Regions from separate parts of the Pseudomonas sp. NPDC086581 genome, predicted to be linked through region 2. Evidence: predicted binding sites of a transcription regulator. Region 2 holds the regulator's gene; the other holds the start of a gene.

Region 1 (9,387 bases), on a different contig from region 2:
GTCGGTGATTCCCAGGGTCGGCATCATCTTCTTCTACCTCTTCGAGCTCGTACTCAGCGACGCTCGGCCATCGCCGCGATGAAGCGGTCGAACAGCGGAGCCACGTCGTGCGGGCCTGGGCTGGCTTCCGGGTGCCCCTGGAAGCTGAAGGCCACCTTGTCGGTGCGCTCGATACCTTGCAGGGTGCCGTCGAACAGCGACTTGTGGGTGGCGCGCAGGTTGGCCGGCATGCTGCCTTCGTCAACGGCGAAACCGTGGTTCTGGCTGGTGATCATCACCACGCCCGAATCCAGGTCCTGCACCGGGTGGTTGGCACCGTGGTGGCCGTGGCCCATTTTCAGGGTCTTGGCGCCGGAGGCCAGGGCCAGCAGCTGGTGGCCGAGGCAAATACCGAACACCGGAATCTCGGTGTCGAGGAACTCGCGGATGGCCTGGATGGCGTAGTCGCACGGTTCGGGGTCACCAGGGCCGTTGGAGAGGAAGATGCCGTCCGGGTTCAGGGCGAGCACTTCGCTGGCCGGGGTCTGCGCCGGCACCACGGTCAGGCGGCAGCCGCGGGCAACCAGCATGCGCAGGATGTTCAGCTTCACGCCGAAATCGTAGGCGACCACGTGGTACGGCAGGTCGGCGGCGGCGATTTCCGGATGGCTGTCGGTTTCCAGGTTCCACACGCTGGAACGCCACTCGTAGCGCCCGGTGGAGGACACGACCTTGGCCAGATCCATGCCTTTCAGGCCCGGGAAGCCGCGCGCCAGTTCGAGGGCTTTTTCCTCGGTGGCGTCGTCGCCGACCAGGATGCAGCCGTTCTGCGAACCCTTCTCGCGCAGGATGCGGGTCAGGCGGCGTGTATCGATTCCGGCAATGGCAACGGTGCCGTTCTCTTTCAGGTAGTCCGGCAGCGACTGCTTGTCGCGCCAGCTGCTGGAGAGCAGCGGCAGGTCACGGATGATCAGGCCGGCGGCCCAGACCTTGTTCGACTCGGCGTCTTCGGGCGTGGTGCCGGTGTTGCCGATGTGCGGGTAGGTCAGGGTGACGATCTGTTGGGCGTAGGAAGGATCGGTGAGGATTTCCTGGTAGCCGGTCATGGCGGTGTTGAACACCACCTCTCCGACGGTATGACCGTCGGCGCCGATGGCGTCACCGCGAAAAACGCTGCCGTCGGCAAGTGCAAGTATGGCTGGCTTAGTCAAGAAGACCTCCCGTAGTTCAAGCCTGGCTGGGCGTGCGCAGATTGTAAAAAAGCGGGATGACATCAGAAGAAGTCATCCCGCTTTTTATGTGATCATGCTGCGCTACTTTTAGTGGACACACTAAAGCTGTAGTTTACAGAAATGCGACATCATGGTCCACCTTTTGCACGACGTACGGCCATGCCACTCAGCGCAGGCCGAGAACGTCCTGCATGTCGTACAGGCCGTTGGCCTGCCCTTCCAGCCACTGAGCAGCACGTACGGCGCCGCGCGCGAACGTCATGCGGCTCGAAGCCTTGTGGGTGATCTCCACGCGCTCGCCATCAGCAGCGAACAGCACGGTGTGGTCGCCCACCACGTCACCGGCACGCACGGTGGCGAAGCCGATGGTCTCGCGCGGACGCGCGCCGGTCTGGCCTTCACGGCCATACACGGCCACTTTCTCCAAATCACGCCCCAGCGCATTGGCGACCACTTCGCCCATGCGCAGCGCGGTGCCGGACGGCGCGTCGACCTTATGGCGGTGGTGCGCCTCGAGGATCTCGATGTCCACGTCGTCGCCCAGAACACGGGCGGCGGTGTCGAGCAGCTTCAGGCAGAGGTTCACGCCGACGCTGTAGTTGGCCGCGAAGACGATCGGGATGTCCTTCGCCGCTTCGCTCAGCAGCTCCTTTTCCGCTGCGGAGAAACCGGTGGTGCCAATGACCATGGCCTTGCCCGCTTTGCGGCAGACCTCCAGGTTCTTCAGGGTCACGGTCGGATGGGTGAAGTCAATCAGCACGTCGAACTCATCAACCACCTTGGCCAGGTCGCCCGACAGCGGCACGCCGATGCGGCCCAGACCGGCAAGCTCGCCAGCGTCGGCGCCCACCAGGGTGCTGTCCGGACGGTCGACCGCCGCAGTCAGGCCGGCACTGCCATTGGTCTGCTGGACCGCTTCGATCAGGGTCTTGCCCATGCGCCCGGCGGCGCCCATAACGGCTATACGTCGCATATAAAACAACTCCAAAGCTAAAAAAGCCCCGGACGATTCACACCGCCGGGGCCTTGCATCATAGATCGTCGAAGAAGCGCTTCATGCCTTCGAACCAGCCACTGGCCTTGGGCGAGTGGGAAGAGTTGCCCTGCAGGGTATGGCGGAACTCTTCGAGCAGCTCGCGCTGACGCTTGTCCAGGTTGACCGGCGTCTCGACGACGACGCGGCACATCAGATCACCCGCACCACCGCCGCGCACCGGGGCAACGCCCTTGCCGCGCAGGCGGAACAGCTTACCGGTCTGGGTGCCTTCGGGGATCTTCAGCTTCACGCGGCCGTCCAGGGTAGGCACTTCCAGCTCGCCACCCAGGGCGGCGTCGGCGAAGCTGATCGGCACTTCGCAGTACAGATGCTTGCCGTCGCGCTGGAAGATGTCGTGCTCGCGCACGTTCACCACCACATACAGGTCGCCCGCCGGGCCACCATGGGCGCCGGCCTCGCCTTCGCCAGTAAGGCGGATGCGGTCACCGGTATCGACGCCGGCCGGGACTTTCACCGACAGGGTCTTGTGCTCTTCCACGCGGCCCTGGCCATGGCAGGAGCCACAGGGGTCGGTGATCATCTTGCCGCTGCCATGGCAGCGCGGGCACGTCTGCTGCACCGAGAAGAAGCCCTGCTGCATGCGCACCTGGCCGATGCCACCACAGGTGGTACAGGTGACCGGCGTAGTGCCGGGCTTAGCGCCGCTGCCGCTGCAAGTCTTGCAGCCCACCAGGGTCGGAACGCGGATGGTCACAGTGGTGCCGCGAACCGCGTCTTCCAGGTCCAGGTCGAGGGTGTAGCGCAGGTCAGCGCCGCGCGCCGGGCCACCACGGGAGCCGCCGCGTCCGCCGCCACCACCGCCGAAGAAGTCGCTGAAGACATCACCAAAGATGTCCGAGAAGCTCGCACCACCGAAGCCCGCACCGCCACCGCCCATCTGCGGGTCGACGCCGGCATGGCCGTACTGGTCGTAAGCCGCGCGCTTGCTGGCGTCGGACAGGACCTCGTATGCCTCGTTGGCCTCCTTGAATTTGTCCTCGGCTTCCTTGTCGCCGGGGTTGCGGTCCGGGTGGAACTTCATGGCGAGCCGGCGATAGGCCTTTTTCAGGTCCGCTTCGCTGGCGCCGCGCTCAACACCCAGTACCTCGTAAAAATCACGTTTGGCCATAACTTTCCTGCACTCTAAAAACCGTTCCCCCAGACACGCCAACGCGGGAGCAAGCCCCCGCGTGACGTTTCATGCGCACCGACACGCTGGTCGGTGCGCCGGAGCGGAAGCAAGCACGCGGCTTACTTGTTCTCCTTGACCTCTTCGAACTCGGCGTCGACGACATCGTCGCCAGCCTTGTCGTCAGCGGCCTCGCCCTGAGCGGCAGCACCCGGCTGCGGCTGTTCGGCGTACATCTTCTGCGCCAGCGGAGTGGATGCCTGGGACAGCGCATTCATCTTCGCTTCGATCTCGGCCTTGTCGTCGCCCTTCACGGCAACTTCCAGCTCGCTCAGCGCCTTGTCGATGGCAGCCTTCTCTTCGGCAGTGGCCTTGTCGCCAGCCTCGGTGACCATCTTGCGAGTCGCGTGGACCAGTGCATCACCCTGGTTGCGGGCAGCGGCCAGTTCCTCGAACTTGCGGTCTTCCTCGGCATTCGCCTCGGCGTCGCGGACCATCTGCTGGATCTCGTCTTCGGACAGACCCGAAGAAGCCTTGATCACGATGGACTGCTGCTTGCCAGTGGCCTTGTCCTTCGCACCGACGTGCAGGATGCCGTTGGCGTCGATGTCGAAGGTCACTTCGATCTGCGGCACACCGCGCGGAGCCGGCGGGATGTCGGCCAGGTCGAACTTGCCCAGCGACTTGTTCTGCGCGGCTTGCTTGCGCTCGCCCTGCAGCACGTGGATGGTCACGGCGCCCTGGTTGTCATCGGCAGTGGAGAACACCTGCGACTTCTTGGTCGGGATGGTGGTGTTCTTGTCGATCAGCGCAGTCATCACGCCACCGAGGGTTTCGATACCCAGGGTCAGCGGGGTGACGTCGAGCAGCAGCACGTCCTTCACGTCACCGGCCAGAACGGCGCCCTGGATGGCAGCACCCATGGCAACGGCTTCGTCCGGGTTGACGTCCTTGCGCGCTTCCTTGCCGAAGAACTCGGCAACGGTCTTCTGCACCAGCGGCATGCGGGTCTGGCCGCCGACCAGGATCACTTCGTCGATCTTCGAGACGTCCAGGCCGGCGTCTTTCAGCGCAACGCGGCACGGCTCGATGGTGCGGGTGACCAGGTCTTCCACCAGGGATTCCAGCTTGGCGCGGGAAACCTTGACGTTCAGGTGTTTCGGGCCGGAGGCGTCAGCGGTGACGTACGGCAGGTTGACGTCGGTCTGCTGGGTCGAGGACAGCTCGATCTTGGCCTTCTCGGCAGCTTCCTTCAGGCGCTGCATGGCCAGCGGGTCGCCCTTGAGGTCCATGCCGGATTCTTTCTTGAACTCTTCGACGAGGTAGTCGATCAGGCGCAGGTCGAAGTCTTCACCACCCAGGAAGGTGTCGCCGTTGGTGGCCAGTACTTCGAACTGGTGCTCACCATCGACTTCGGCGATTTCGATCACGGAAACGTCGAAGGTACCACCACCCAGGTCATAGACGATGATGGTGTGGTCGCCCTTGGCCTTGTCCAGGCCATAGGCCAGCGCAGCCGCGGTCGGTTCGTTGATGATGCGCTTGACGTCCAGACCGGCGATGCGACCGGCGTCCTTGGTGGCCTGACGCTGGCTGTCGTTGAAGTAGGCCGGAACGGTGATGACCGCTTCGGTGACCGGCTCGCCCAGGTAGTCCTCGGCGGTCTTCTTCATCTTCTTCAGGACTTCCGCGGAGACCTGCGGCGGAGCCATCTTCTGGCCCTTGGCCTCGACCCACGCGTCGCCGTTGTCAGCCTTGACGATCTTGTACGGCACCATCTTGATGTCTTTCTGTACGACTTCTTCTTCGAAGCGACGGCCGATCAGACGCTTCACGGCATACAGGGTGTTGGTCGGGTTGGTCACAGCCTGGCGCTTCGCCGGCTGACCTACCAGGATTTCGCCGTCGTTGGCGTAGCCGATGATCGACGGGGTGGTACGAGCGCCTTCGGCGTTCTCGATGACCTTGACGTTACCGTTCTCCAGGATGGACACACAGGAGTTGGTGGTCCCCAGGTCGATACCAATGATTTTGCCCATATTTCACTCTCCAGAAATTAGATTCCGCGCTGACCCTGTTGCGGGTCTTTGGCTCGGTTGATTACCCAGATGGGGACCGGGTGGTGGATTTCAAGCCTTCTCGTCGATCGAAGGCGGAGTTTGTTCCGGTGCCTTGCTGACCACGACCATGGCGGGACGCAGCAGACGACCGTTGAGCAGGTAGCCCTTCTGGAACACCTTGACCACGCTGCCCGGCTCGAGACGAATGCTCTCTTCCATGGCCATGGCCTGGTGGTGTTCGGGGTTGAAAGGCTCGCCGTGCGGGTCGACCGGCTCGAGGTTGTAGCGCTTCAGCGTGTCGTGGAACATCTTCAGCGTCAGTTCGATGCCTTCACGCATCGGCTTGATCACTTCGTCTTCCGGGTTCGACATCTCCAGCGCGCGCTCGAGGGTATCGACGATCGGCAGCAGGTCGCCGGCGAATTTCTCCAGGGCGAACTTGTGCGCCTTCTCCACGTCCTGCTCGGCACGACGGCGGACGTTCTGCAATTCGGCGACAGCGCGCAGGCTCTGATCCTTCGCCGCGGCGACCTGTTCTTCCAGCTCCAGCACGCGGGCGTTCAGATCCCCGGTAGCGCCGGTGTCCGGCTGCTCGTTGAATTGGGAATCCTGAGTCTGTTGTTCGTCAGACATGCCACTCTCCTAAAAAAGAAAATAAGCCTTTGAAAACAAGGCGAACCCAATGGTCCGCGGCTCTGCCGTGTATATGGGGCAGGTTTTCCCGACTTCAAGGCTTTTGCTCCACAGGGCACTCACAAAGGCGACAAGGGAGAATTGCCAGCAGCAAAAAATACTGTATAAATAACCAGACATAACTGCGGAGCCGCCGCCCATGCTGGTCCACCTGTCCGTGCACAACTACGCCATCGTCGAGCACCTCGATCTCGAGCTCGATGCCGGCATGACCGTGATCACCGGCGAAACCGGCGCCGGCAAGTCGATCATGCTCGACGCCCTCGGCCTCGCCCTGGGCGACCGCGCCGACAGCGGCGTGGTCCGCCCCGGCTCCGACAAGGCAGACATTCTCGCCAGCTTTGATGTCAGCGCGATTGCCGAGGCCCGCGACTGGCTCGCCGAGCGTGACCTGGAACAGGACGGCCCGTGCATCCTGCGCCGAGTGATCACCGCCGAAGGCCGCTCGCGCGCGTACATCAACGGCTCCCCCTGCCCGCTGGGCGACCTCAAGCACCTGGGCGAGCTGCTGATCGACATCCACAGCCAGCACGAGCACCAGTCACTGCTCAAGGCCGACACTCACCGCCGCCTGCTCGACGAATTTGCCGGCAGCCAGGATCTGGCGCGCCAGGTGCAACTCGCCGCGCAGCGCTGGAAGCAGACCCGTCAGGAGCTGGACCGCCTGTCGCGCAACGGCGACGAACAGCGCGCCCGCCACCAATTGCTCAGCTACCAGCTTGAAGAACTGGAAAACCTCGGTCTGGGTGACAACGAACTGGAGTCGCTGGAAGCCGAACACAAGACCCAGAGCAACGCCGGCAGCCTGATCGCCGCCTGCCGACAGGTCGTCGAATTGTGTAGCGAAAGCGATGCCGGCAACGTGCTGTCGGCGCTGACCTCCAGCCTCAACCGCCTCACCGCCTTCCCGAGCCAGCCGACCGCACTGGGCGAAGCGGTGAACCTGCTGTCCAGCGCGCAGATCCAGGTGGAAGAAGCCATCGGCGAGCTGAACCGCTTCGTCGACCACTTCGATGCCGACCCCCTGCGCCTGCAGCAGTTGGAAGAGCGCATGGATGCCATCTATAGCCTGGCGCGCAAACACCGCGTGCAGCCCCACGAACTGCAGGACCTGCAGCAACGACTGCTCGACGAACTGGACGCGCTGAACGCCGACGACGAAGCCGTGGAGCGCCTAGGCAACGAACTGGCCGCCTACGCCCGCCACTATCAGGAGAAGGCCGACGAACTCAGCCGCATCCGCCAGGATGCGGCACCGAAGCTGGCCAAGGCCGTGGAGGTGGAGATGCAGCGCCTGGGCATGCCCGGCGGCCGCTTCGCCATCGAACTGCGCCCGTCCAGCTCGGACGAACCGCAGGTCAGCGGCCTGGAGCAACTGGAATTCCTGGTCAGCGCCAACCCCGGCCAACCGATGAAGGGCCTGGCCAAGGTCGCCTCGGGCGGCGAATTGTCACGCATCAGCCTGGCGATCCAGGTGATCACCGCACAGACTTCGCGCATCCCCACACTAGTCTTCGACGAAGTGGATGTCGGCATCGGCGGCCCCACAGCCGAAGTCGTCGGCCAGCTGTTGCGCCGCCTTGGCGATCGCGGCCAGGTGCTGACCGTTACCCATCTGCCGCAGGTCGCCGCCCAAGGCCACCAGCACCTGTTCGTGCACAAGGACCGCGACACCTGCGAAACTCGCACCGCCGTATCCAGCCTGAAGAAGGCCGAGCGCATCGAGGAAATCGCCCGCATGCTCGGCGGCGTGGACCTGACCAAGGAATCCCTGGCCCACGCTCGCAAGATGGTGGATTCGGCCGTACAGGGCTGACACACTACCACTTAAAAGCCGCACAAACGAAAACGGCGACCCGAGGGTCGCCGTTTCTGCATCTGCGTGCGCTTACTTTTTCTTGCGCACGTAGAGCACCAGGTTGTGATCGACGAGCTCGAAGCCGCGCTCCTTGACGATCTCCTTCTGGCGTTTCTCGATTTCCGAGTCCATGAACTCGATGACTTCGCCGGTATCGACGCAGACCATGTGATCATGGTGGCCGCTGTCGGCCAGTTCGAAGACGGCATGGCCGCCATCGAAGTTGTGGCGCACCACCAGGCCGGCGGCTTCGAACTGGGTCAGGACGCGGTAGACGGTGGCCAGACCGACGTCTTCACCCGCCTCCATCAGCGCCTTGTAAACATCCTCTGCGCTCATGTGGCGCTGCTCGGCGGAATCGAGCATCTGGAGGATCTTGACGCGCGGCAGTGTGACCTTAAGTCCGGCTTTGCGCAGTTCGCTATTTTCAACCATGTGTGCTTTCTCGGCGCGGAATGCTTCGCAGCATCTCTCAATACAGGTATGATCGGGATTTCGTCGCTCAGCCAAGATAGTGGAAGTCACCCCTTGATGCAAAACGCCAAGCTCATGCTGACCAGTCTCGCTTTCGGGCTGGGACTCGCCGCACTCGCCGGTTGCTCGTTCCCGGGGGTCTACAAGATCGACATCCAGCAGGGCAACGTTGTAACGCAGGATATGATAGACCAGTTGAAGCCCGGAATGACCCGGCGCCAAGTGCGGTTTATCATGGGCAACCCCCTGATCGTGGATACCTTCCACCCCAATCGCTGGGACTACCTCTACAGCATCCAGCCCGGCGGCGGTCAGCGCCAGCAGGAGCGGATGAGCCTGTATTTCGGCCAGAACGACCAACTGGTCGGCCTGAATGGCGACTTCATGCCCGGCGTCAGCCGTGACGAGTCGATCCTCGGCAAGGAAGGCACCCCGGCAACTTCGCCGTCGCAGCCGACCCAGCAGCAGCCCGAACAGCCCAAGGAAGAACCGGCCAAGCCCGGCTCCGTGGAAGAGCAGATCCAGAAGGAAGTCGACCAGGTGGAAACCGTACCGGTCCCAACTCCGGAACCGCTGGACAAGAATCCGCAGTAAGGGATTCGCGAAAACAAAAAAGCCCGGCCAATGCTGGGCTTTTTGTTGCCTGTGCTTTCAGTACACAAGAATCAGCAGCGCAGAAGACTCAGCCGCGCGCCGCCTTGGCCCGCGCAGCCCGCTGCTTGCGTACTTCCTTGGGATCGACGATCAGCGGACGGTAGATTTCCACTCGCTCACCCTCCCCCAGCTCTCGCTCCTCGGGCCTCGCCACCGCCTTGCCGAAGATACCCAGCGGGCAATTCTGCACATCTAGGCCAGGAAAATGCGCGGCGATGCCCGACAACAACACCGCTTCGCGCATCCGCGTGCCACGCGGAACGCTTAGGCGC
Region 2 (9,387 bases):
CAGTCGGGACAGGCGGCCTCTTCGATTCGGACCCGGCAATGGAGCGGCACCTGCGGGAAGAGTTCCAGCAGGTCGTCATTGCGCAAGCGGATACAGCCGTGGGACAGCGGCGTCCCCATGGGCTCGCAGTCCGGCGTACCGTGCAGATAGATGTAGCGGCGGAAGGTATCGACCTCACCCATCCGGTTGCGCCCCGGCTCGCAGCCGCTGAGCCAGAGGATACGCGAGAGTATCCAGTCGCGACCGGGAAACGCCTCGTGAAGCTCGGCCGTCCAGGTCTCGCCGGTCCAGCGACGCCCCTTCAGAACCGCCCCCTTGGGCAAGCCATCGCCGATGCGCGCACGGACCTGGTGCAAACCGCGTGGCGTGCAGCCGGAGCCGTTGCGCTCGCCCGCGCCGTTGGCGGCGCTGGATACCGGAACACGCACGACAAGACGCCCCTCGGCAAAGCCGTAAAGCATCTGGTCAGCAAGGGATACATAGAGAAGATCGAGATCAGCCATGGCCGGCTACTGTAGCCGATCAGGCAGACGCAGCCCAGCGCGAAGCCGGGCCGGGCCGGGCCGGGCCGGGCCGGGATCAGACCTTGGCGGGCGCCTGGGCGGTGCTCGACTTGGTGCGCGGCTTGAGCTGCGCACCCGCCAGCGAGGGATCACTGACGCCACTGTCGGCACGCATGCCGGCGGCGAGGAACGGCACCATCAGGCGCATGACCTGCTCGATGGAAGTATTCACGCCGAAATCGTTCTCAGCCATGGCACGCAGTGCCTTGATGCCGGACATGCTGAACACTGCGGTACCCAGCATGAAGTGCACGCGCCAGAACAGCTCCAACGGCGGCAGGCGCGGCGCCGATTCGTGCACCAGCAGCATATAGCGGCGGAACACCTTGCCGTAGACCTCTTCGAGGTACTTGCGCAGGTGCCCCTGGCTTTGACTGAACGCCAAGCCCAGCAGGCGCATGAAGATCGACAAGTCGTTGCCGCTGCGCGGTTTGACGGCCATGGCCTGGACCACGAGCAGTTCGAGCAGCTCTTCCAGGGTGGCGCGCGGCGCATCGGGCTTGGCCTGGCGGCGATCCAGCTCTTTTTCGAGACTGGCGCAGAACGGGCCGAGGAAGCGCGAGAAGACCGCCTGGATCAGCGCCTTCTTCGAGCCGAAGTGATAATTCACCGCCGCGAGGTTTACACCCGCCTTGCTGGTAATCAAACGCAGGGAGGTTTCGGCGAAGCCCTTCTCCGCGAACAGCTGTTCCGCAGCATCCAGGATGCGTTCGACGGTTTCCGACTGGGCCATGGCTACTCCGCCTGACAAACACTTGTTTGAAACATACGTTTCAGCGTCTTGTATTGTCAAGCAAAGTGCGATGGATTGTTACCAATATCATGGCAATGCGACGAGACACCTAATAAACAGCAAGACGCTTGCCAGGCTCGAAAGGTTACATGCACACACGTTCCACTGACAGCCGCCCTCAATAAAAGCATTGCCAGCCCGCAATCACTGTATATAATTCCAGGCACTGTATAAAAAGCCAGAGTATGGACATGCTGAAGCTCACGCCGCGCCAAGCCGAGATCCTTGCCTTCATCAAACGCTGCCTGGAAGCCAACGGCTACCCGCCCACCCGCGCGGAAATCGCCCAGGAACTCGGCTTCAAGTCGCCCAACGCCGCTGAGGAGCACCTGAAAGCCCTCGCCCGCAAAGGCGCCATCGAGATGACCCCGGGCGCCTCCCGCGGCATCCGTATCCCCGGTTTCGAGCCCAAGGCCGCCGCCAATGACGACGAATTGCCGATAATCGGCCGCGTCGCCGCCGGTGCGCCGATCCTCGCCGAGCAGAACGTCGACGACACCTGCCGCATCAACCCCACCTTCTTCAACCCGCCGGCCGACTACCTGCTGCGCGTACGTGGCCAGAGCATGAAGGATGTCGGCATCATGGATGGCGACCTGCTCGCCGTGCATGTCACCCGCGAGGCTCGCAATGGCCAGATCGTGGTCGCCCGCCTGGGTGAGGAGGTCACGGTGAAGCGCTTCAAGCGCGAAGGAAGCAAGGTCTGGCTGCTCGCCGAAAACCCGGAGTTCGCCCCCATCGAGGTCGATCTCAAGGAACAGGAACTGGTCATCGAAGGCTTGAGCGTCGGCGTTATCCGTCGCTGAACAGGAGACACCCATGCAGTACCCGCAGCCGCAGAACCTGCCGCAACTCCCGCTGTTCCAGGAAGCACTCTGGGCAAGCGGTACTGCTCCCCTGCTTCCGGAGCTGATGGAAGAAGAGCCCATCACCGACGAAAGCGCCTTCAGCGAGATCGCCCTGCGCGGCCTCCCCGGCCAGTGCCTGATGTTGCTGGCGCCGATGCTCCGCGAGCTGAGCGAGGAAAGTGATTCACGCTGGCTAACCCTGATCGCTCCACCGTCCAGTCTGACTCCGGACTGGCTGCGCAAGGCCGGCCTGAACCGCCAGGGCATTTTGCTTCTGCCTGCGCGCGATCAGGCTGCCGCCCAGGCACTGGCCTGCGAGGCACTGCGCCTAGGCAACAGCCACACCGTGGTGAGCTGGTTGAATCTCAGCGCGAAAGCGCGCGCGCAACTGTCCCGCGCCGCCGTTGCCGGCCATGCGCAGAGCCTGAATATTCGTCTGGGGTGATCTGATCGGGAAGCTTCGCCGCGAACGCGGCGAAGCGGAAGAACTCAATGCAGGACGCGCGGGCCTTCCTCGTCCATGCTCATGTCGCCGCCTTCAGCAAGACGGCCGGCCATCTGCACACCGACATTGAACATCGCCTTGGCGATCTCGATGTGCTGGCCCTGCAGGAAGCCCTTGGCATCGGCGGAGAACTCCAGGGTCACCAGCGCCTCCTCCTCGTCCGCGCGACGCAGCACGATACGCCCGTCAGGCAGCTCGACAATTTCCAGAAATGAGGTTGGCATAGCGACGTTCTCCACAGCAGAACGCGTAGTGTAACAGCCACATCCGCTACACCCTAGCCAAAGCTTGCGCGGACCGACCAGAAGGCCGGCACGCTGTGAAGCAGGAATCAGAGCTCGGTGAGCGATGCGCGGAAGCGCAGCACCAGGTCCTTCAGCGCCTTGCGCCAGGCTTCCAGCTCGTCATTGGCCAGCTCGACCGGAGCCTCGTCGTCGACATTCACCGCCTGGATCAGCGGCTGGGTCGGGTCGACCTTGGCTTTCTTCGGCTCGCTCGGCGGCTGGAACAGCGCGGCATAGGCGGCCAGCAGGCGACCCAGCCAGGCTTCCGGCGACTGCGCCAACTCGACCATCTCCGCCAGCTCCGGGCTTGGTGCGGCAGCCAGTACCTCGGCATTCAGCAACATATCAACGCGCGGCGCACCGGCCTGGGGCAGGCGATAGTAGCCGGCAATCTCATGGGCCACACCCAGCACCGCTCCGTAGAGGTGGAACAGCACTGCTTCGCGCTCGGCCTGGATACGCGCCTGGGCATTCATCGCGCGCGCCGCTTCGGCGCTGCGCCAGGCTTCAAGGGCAAGACCGGCAAAGAACAGCTTCTGGTTGGTGCGGGTATAGAGTTCGTTCGCCATGACCGGGCCCTCTGCAGTCGACTTCGGCAGTATAAGCACGCCCCACATCAGCGGGGCGCGCCTTCCATCAGCGCTTGTCTTCGACCTTCCACTTGCCGCCGTCGAAGAACGCGCGCCAGCCAGTGGGCTTGCCGTCGACCTCGGACTGCACGTACTGCTCCTTGGTCTTGCGGCTGAAGCGGATCACCGCGGGGCGGCCATCCGGGTCTTTCGCCGGAGCGGACAGCAGGAAGTGGTACTTCGGGTCCAGCTCTTCCTTGTGCGGCAACAATTCAGCCACCAGCGGAGCGCGTGTCTCGCGATTCTTCGGGAACTGGCTGGCGGCCAGGAACAGGCCGGAAGCGCCGTCGCGCAGTACGTAGATGTCGTCCACCTTCTCGCACTTGAGTTCCGGCATGCGGATGGCGTCCATCTTCGGCGGAGCAGGCTCACCGTTCTTCAGCAGCTTGCGGGTGTTCTTGCAGGTCGGATTGGTGCAACCGAAGAATTTGCCGAAGCGGCCGGTCTTGAGTTGCATCTCGCTGCCGCACTTGTCGCATTCCAGGCTCGGGCCTTCGTAGCCCTTGATGCGGTACTGGCCTTCCTCGATCTCGTAGCCGGCGCAATCCGGGTTGTTGCCGCAGATGTGCAGCTTGCGCTTCTCGTCGACCAGGTAGGCGTCCATTGCGGTGCTGCAGATCGGGCAGCGATGTTTGCCGCGCAGTACGCGGGACTCGGATTCGCCCTCGTCATCCGCGGCGATTTCGTCGCCCGGAATCAGGTTGACGGTCGCCTTGCAGCGCTCCTTCGGCGGCAGGCTGTAGCCTGAGCAGCCGAGGAACACGCCAGTGGAGGCGGTACGGATCATCATCGGCCGGCCGCACTCGCGGCAGGGGATGTCGGTGAGGGTCGGCTGATTGGCGCGCATGCCATCGTTGGAGGCTTCGGCCAGGTCGAGTTTCTTGCGGAAATCGCCGTAGAACTCGTCCAGCACGTTTTTCCAGTCGCGCTCGCCCTGAGCCACGTCATCGAGGTTCTCTTCCATGCCGGCGGTGAAGCCGTAGTCCATCAGGTTGGAGAAGCTCTCGTTGAGGCGGTCGGTGACGATGTCGCCCATCTTTTCCGCGTAGAAGCGGCGATTGTGGGTGGTGACGTAGCCGCGCTCCTGGATGGTGGAGATGATCGCCGCGTAGGTGGACGGACGGCCGATACCGCGCTTTTCCAGTTCCTTGACCAGGCTGGCTTCGGAGAAGCGCGCCGGCGGCTTGGTGAAGTGCTGGCTCGGATCGAGCTTGAGCAGCTTCATCGCGTCGCCCTGGTTCATTTCCGGCAAGACGTCATCCTCGCCCGGCTTGCTCTGCTGCGGCAGTACCTTGGTGTAGCCGTCGAACTTGAGGATGCGGCCCTTGGCGCGCAGCTCGAAGTCACCGGCAGCCGCGCTGACGGTGGTGGACAGGTACTCGGCCGGCGGCATCTGGCAGGCCACGAACTGGCGCCAGATCAGGTCGTACAGGCGCTCGGCGTCGCGCTCCATGCCCGACAGCTGGGTCGGACGCAGGTTGACGTCGGAAGGACGAATCGCTTCGTGAGCTTCCTGGGCGCCTTCCTTGCTGGAGTAGAAGTTCGGCTTGGCCGGCAGGTATTTCTTGCCAAACTCGCTGTCGATGAAGCCGCGCACCATGTCGATGGCGTCGGCGGACAGGTTGGTCGAGTCGGTACGCATATAGGTGATGTAGCCGGCTTCGTAGAGACGCTGGGCCATCATCATGGTCTTCTTCACCCCGAAGCCCAGGCGATTGCTCGCGGCCTGCTGCAAGGTGGAGGTGATGAACGGCGCCGAGGGCTTGCTGGAAGTCGGCTTGTCTTCGCGCTTGGCGATGCTGTAGCTGGAGGCCTTGAGCTTTTCCAGGGCAGCGGTGGCCTGGGCTTCGTTCAGCGGCTTGAAGGCTTCGCCCTTCTCGCGCACCACTTCGAAGCGGACCTTGTCGTTCTTCGGCGTGCCGAGGTCGGCATGCACTTCCCAGTATTCTTCCGGGACGAAGGCGCGGATCTCGCGCTCACGCTCGACCACCAGTTTCACCGCCACCGACTGCACGCGACCGGCGGACAGGCCACGAGCGATCTTCGCCCACAGCAGCGGCGAGACCATGTAGCCCACCACGCGATCGAGAAAGCGGCGCGCCTGCTGGGCATTCACGCGGTTGATATCCAGCTCGCCCGGCTGGGAGAAGGCCTCCTGGATGGCCTTCTTGGTGATTTCGTTGAAGACCACACGCTTGTAGCGCGAGTCGTCGCCGCCGATGGCCTCGCGCAGGTGCCAGGCAATGGCCTCCCCTTCGCGGTCCAAGTCGGTTGCGAGATAGATGGTGTCGGCGTCCTTGGCCAGGCGGCGCAGTTCCTCGATCACCTTTTCCTTGCCGGGCAGGATCTCGTACTTGGCCTTCCAGCCGTGCTCCGGGTCGACGCCCATGCGGGTGACGAGCTGGCGCTTGGCCTTTTCCTTCGGCGACAGGGCCGGCGCCTCGGCAGCGGTCTTGCGCGTTTTTGACGCAGGCTCCTTCGACGCGGACGAGCCGCTGGTGGGCAGGTCGCGGATGTGGCCGATGCTCGACTTCACCACGTACTGGTTGCCCAGGTACTTGTTGATGGTCTTGGCCTTGGCCGGTGATTCCACGATGACCAGCGATTTACCCATGGATCGGAATATTCCTGCGTCGAAAAGATGAATTTATAAGGAGGGAGGAGCTAGGAGCGGCACCGCTATATATAGTGGCGGTCGCGCCAAGGTCAAGCTTGGGTTTCGCCGGACGGGCCGGTCTGAAGACCCAGCGGATCGTTTTCGGCGCCCACCAGAGCGAAGCGCGGAACCTTCCCGCCATTCACTTCCACCGCCTCGGTGAACATGCTCAGCGGCCGCACCCAGAGCCCGAATTCGCCGTACAGCGCCTGGTAGATCACCAGCTCTTCCTCGGTCTCCGAATGCCGGGCGACGCCGAGCACGCGGTACTGTTGCCCCTTGTGATGTCGATACAATCCGGGCTGCAAGTGCATGTCGGTTCTCCCTCGGCCGGCCAAAAGGCGGCGATTGTGCTCATTGCGCGGCTGTCGGGCAATCCCCGCCCGACAAAAACGAAAGCCGGGGCACAAGGCCCCGGCTCTCCCATCGACGAAAGCTTAGACGCGTTCGAAGACGGTGGTGATGCCCTGACCGAGGCCCACGCACATGGTGGACACGCCCAGGGTGCCACTGTTCTGCTTCATCACGTTCAGCAGGGTGCCGGAGATACGCGCACCGGAGCAGCCGAACGGGTGACCCAGGGCGATGGCGCCGCCGTGCAGGTTGACCTTCTCTTCCATCTTGTCGAGGATCTTGAGGTCCTTCAGCACCGGCAGGGCCTGTGCGGCGAAGGCTTCGTTGAGCTCGAAGAAGTCGATGTCGTTGATGGTCAGGCCGGCGCGCTTGAGCGCCTTGTTGGTCGACGGAACCGGGCCGTAGCCCATGATCGCCGGATCAACGCCCGCCACGGCCATGGCACGAACCACGGCCATCGGCTGCACGCCCAGATCCTGAGCACGCTGGGCGCTCATGACGATCATGCAGGAAGCGCCGTCGGTAATCTGCGAGGAAGTACCCGCCGTCACGGTGCCGCCTTTCGGGTTGAAGGCCGGCTTCAGAGCCGCCAGGCTTTCCAGGGTGGTTTCCGGACGGATGGTTTCGTCGAAGTCGAAAACCTTCAGGAAGCCGTTCTCGTCGTAACCTTCCATCGGGATGATTTCGTCTTTGAACTTGCCTTCCTGAGTCGCTTTCCAGGCCAGTTGGTGCGACCGCACGCCGAACTTGTCCTGCGCCTCGCGGGTGATGCCGTGCATCTTGCCCAGCATTTCGGCGGTCAGGCCCATCATGCCCGACGCCTTGGCGGCGTACAGGGACATGTGCGGGTTCGGATCGACGCCGTGCATCATGCCGACGTGGCCCATGTGCTCCACACCACCGATGACGAAGACGTCACCGTTGCCGGTCTGGATCGCCTGCACGGCAGTGTGCAGGGCGCTCATGGACGAGCCGCACAGGCGGCTGACGGTCTGGCCGGCACTGGTGTGCGGGATCTGGGTCATCAGCGACGCCATGCGTGCGATGTTCCAGCCCTGCTCCAGGGTCTGGTTCACACAACCCCAGATCACGTCCTCGACTTCCGCCGGGTCAATCTTCGGGTTGCGCTCCAGGAGCTTGCTGATCAGGTGCGCGGACATGTTCTCCGCGCGGGTGTTGCGGTGCATGCCACCCTTCGAACGGCCCATCGGGGTGCGGCCGAAGTCGACAATGACGGCGTCTCTCGGATTCAGGCTCATAAATTCACTCTCGCTCTATTCGTTGCGCACTCAACCGAAGAACTTCTGGCCGTTCTTGGCCATTTCACGCAGCTTCGCGGTCGGGTGGTACAGCGCACCCAGGTCGGCGTACTTGTCGGCCAGTGCGACGAATTCGGCCACACCGATGGAGTCGATGTAACGCAGGGCACCGCCACGGAAGGGAGGGAAGCCGATGCCGTAGATCAGGCCCATGTCGGCCTCGGCAGCGGTCTCGACGATGCCGTCTTCCAGGCAGCGCACGGTTTCCAGGCACAGCGGGATCATCATGAAGTTGATGATGTCCTCGTCGGTCAGCTCGCGCTGCTCGGTGACGATGGACTTCAGCAGCTCATAAGCCTGCGGATCGGTGACTTTCTTCGGCTTGCCGCGCTTGTCGGTCTCGTAGGCGTAGAAACCCTTGCCGTTCTTCTGACCCAGGCGGTTGGCGTCGTACATCACGTCGACGGCAGTCTTGCCTTCCACGGCCATGCGGTCCGGGAAGCCTTCAGCCATCACGTCACGGCCGTGGTGGCCGGTGTCGATGCCGACCACGTCGGACAGGTAGGCCGGGCCCATGGGCCAGCCGAACTTCTCCATGATCTTGTCGATGCGCACGAAGTCCACACCGAAGCCCAGCAGCTTGGAGAAGCCGCCGAAGTACGGGAACAGTACGCGGTTGACCAGGAAGCCGGGGCAGTCATTCACCACGATGGGGTTCTTGCCCATCTTCTTGGCGTAGGCCACGGTGGTGGCGACGGCGACATCGCTGGACTTCTCGCCGCGGATGACTTCGACCAGGGGCATCATGTGCACCGGGTTGAAGAAGTGCATGCCGACGAAGTTTTCCGGACGCTTGAGCGCCTTGGCCAGAAGGTTGATGGAGATGGTGGAGGTGTTCGACGCGAGAACCGCATCTTCCTTCACGACGCCTTCAACTTCGGCCAGAACGATCTGCTTGACCTTCGGATTCTCGACCACGGCTTCGACGACGATGTCGACGTTGCCGAAGTCGCCGTAGGACATGGTCGGGCGAATGGCGTTCAGAGCCTCGGCCATCTTGGCCGGGGTCATGCGGCCTTTTTCGACGCGCTTGCCCAGCAGCTTCGAGGCCTCGTTCAGACCCATCTGGATACCCTCTTCGCGGATATCCTTCATCAGGATCGGAGTGCCCTTGGAAGCCGACTGGTACGCGATGCCGCCACCCATGATGCCGGCGCCCAGTACGGCGGCCAGTTTCACGTCCTTGGCGATCTCGTCGTACTGCTTGGCCTTCTTCTTCAGGTCCTGGTCGTTCAGGAACAGACCGATCAGGCTCTGCGCAACCGAGGTCTTGGCCAGTTTCACGAAGCCCTGGGCTTCGATTTCCAGGGCCTTGTCACGACCGAAGTTGGCGGCTTTCTGGATCGACTTGATCGCTTCGACCGGAGCCGGGTAGTTCGGGCCGGCCTGGCCAGCGACGAAGCCTTTGGCAGTTTCGAAGGCCATCATCTGCTCGA

Evidence for each region. Region 2 encodes LexA, which represses DNA repair genes until DNA is damaged. Its sites were predicted from a motif close to CTGTNTNNNNANACAG; they were not measured.
Region 1: recN (DNA repair protein RecN) is a predicted target of LexA. The motif match lies at 6,230-6,245, and genes of this name have one in related genera.

What each region holds. Positions count from the first base shown of each region.
Region 1 is NZ_JBIVBR010000017.1:69,999-79,385, forward strand. It holds gene leuE (leucine efflux protein LeuE) at 1-24, opposite strand, end outside; gene carA (glutamine-hydrolyzing carbamoyl-phosphate synthase small subunit) at 54-1,190, opposite strand; gene dapB (4-hydroxy-tetrahydrodipicolinate reductase) at 1,378-2,184, opposite strand; gene dnaJ (molecular chaperone DnaJ) at 2,243-3,376, opposite strand; gene dnaK (molecular chaperone DnaK) at 3,499-5,415, opposite strand; gene grpE (nucleotide exchange factor GrpE) at 5,506-6,069, opposite strand; gene recN (DNA repair protein RecN) at 6,269-7,945, shown strand; gene fur (ferric iron uptake transcriptional regulator) at 8,018-8,422, opposite strand; gene ACIPK7_RS27085 (outer membrane protein assembly factor BamE) at 8,519-9,055, shown strand; gene ACIPK7_RS27090 (RnfH family protein) at 9,144-9,387, opposite strand, start outside.
Region 2 is NZ_JBIVBR010000016.1:62,356-71,742, reverse strand. It holds gene ACIPK7_RS26495 (L,D-transpeptidase) at 1-503, opposite strand, end outside; gene ACIPK7_RS26490 (TetR/AcrR family transcriptional regulator) at 580-1,296, opposite strand; gene lexA (transcriptional repressor LexA) at 1,548-2,162, shown strand; gene sulA (SOS-induced cell division inhibitor SulA) at 2,176-2,649, shown strand; gene ACIPK7_RS26475 (hypothetical protein) at 2,694-2,933, opposite strand; gene ACIPK7_RS26470 (DUF6586 family protein) at 3,041-3,562, opposite strand; gene topA (type I DNA topoisomerase) at 3,630-6,236, opposite strand; gene ACIPK7_RS26460 (DUF1653 domain-containing protein) at 6,329-6,592, opposite strand; gene fadA (acetyl-CoA C-acyltransferase FadA) at 6,716-7,891, opposite strand; gene fadB (fatty acid oxidation complex subunit alpha FadB) at 7,922-9,387, opposite strand, start outside.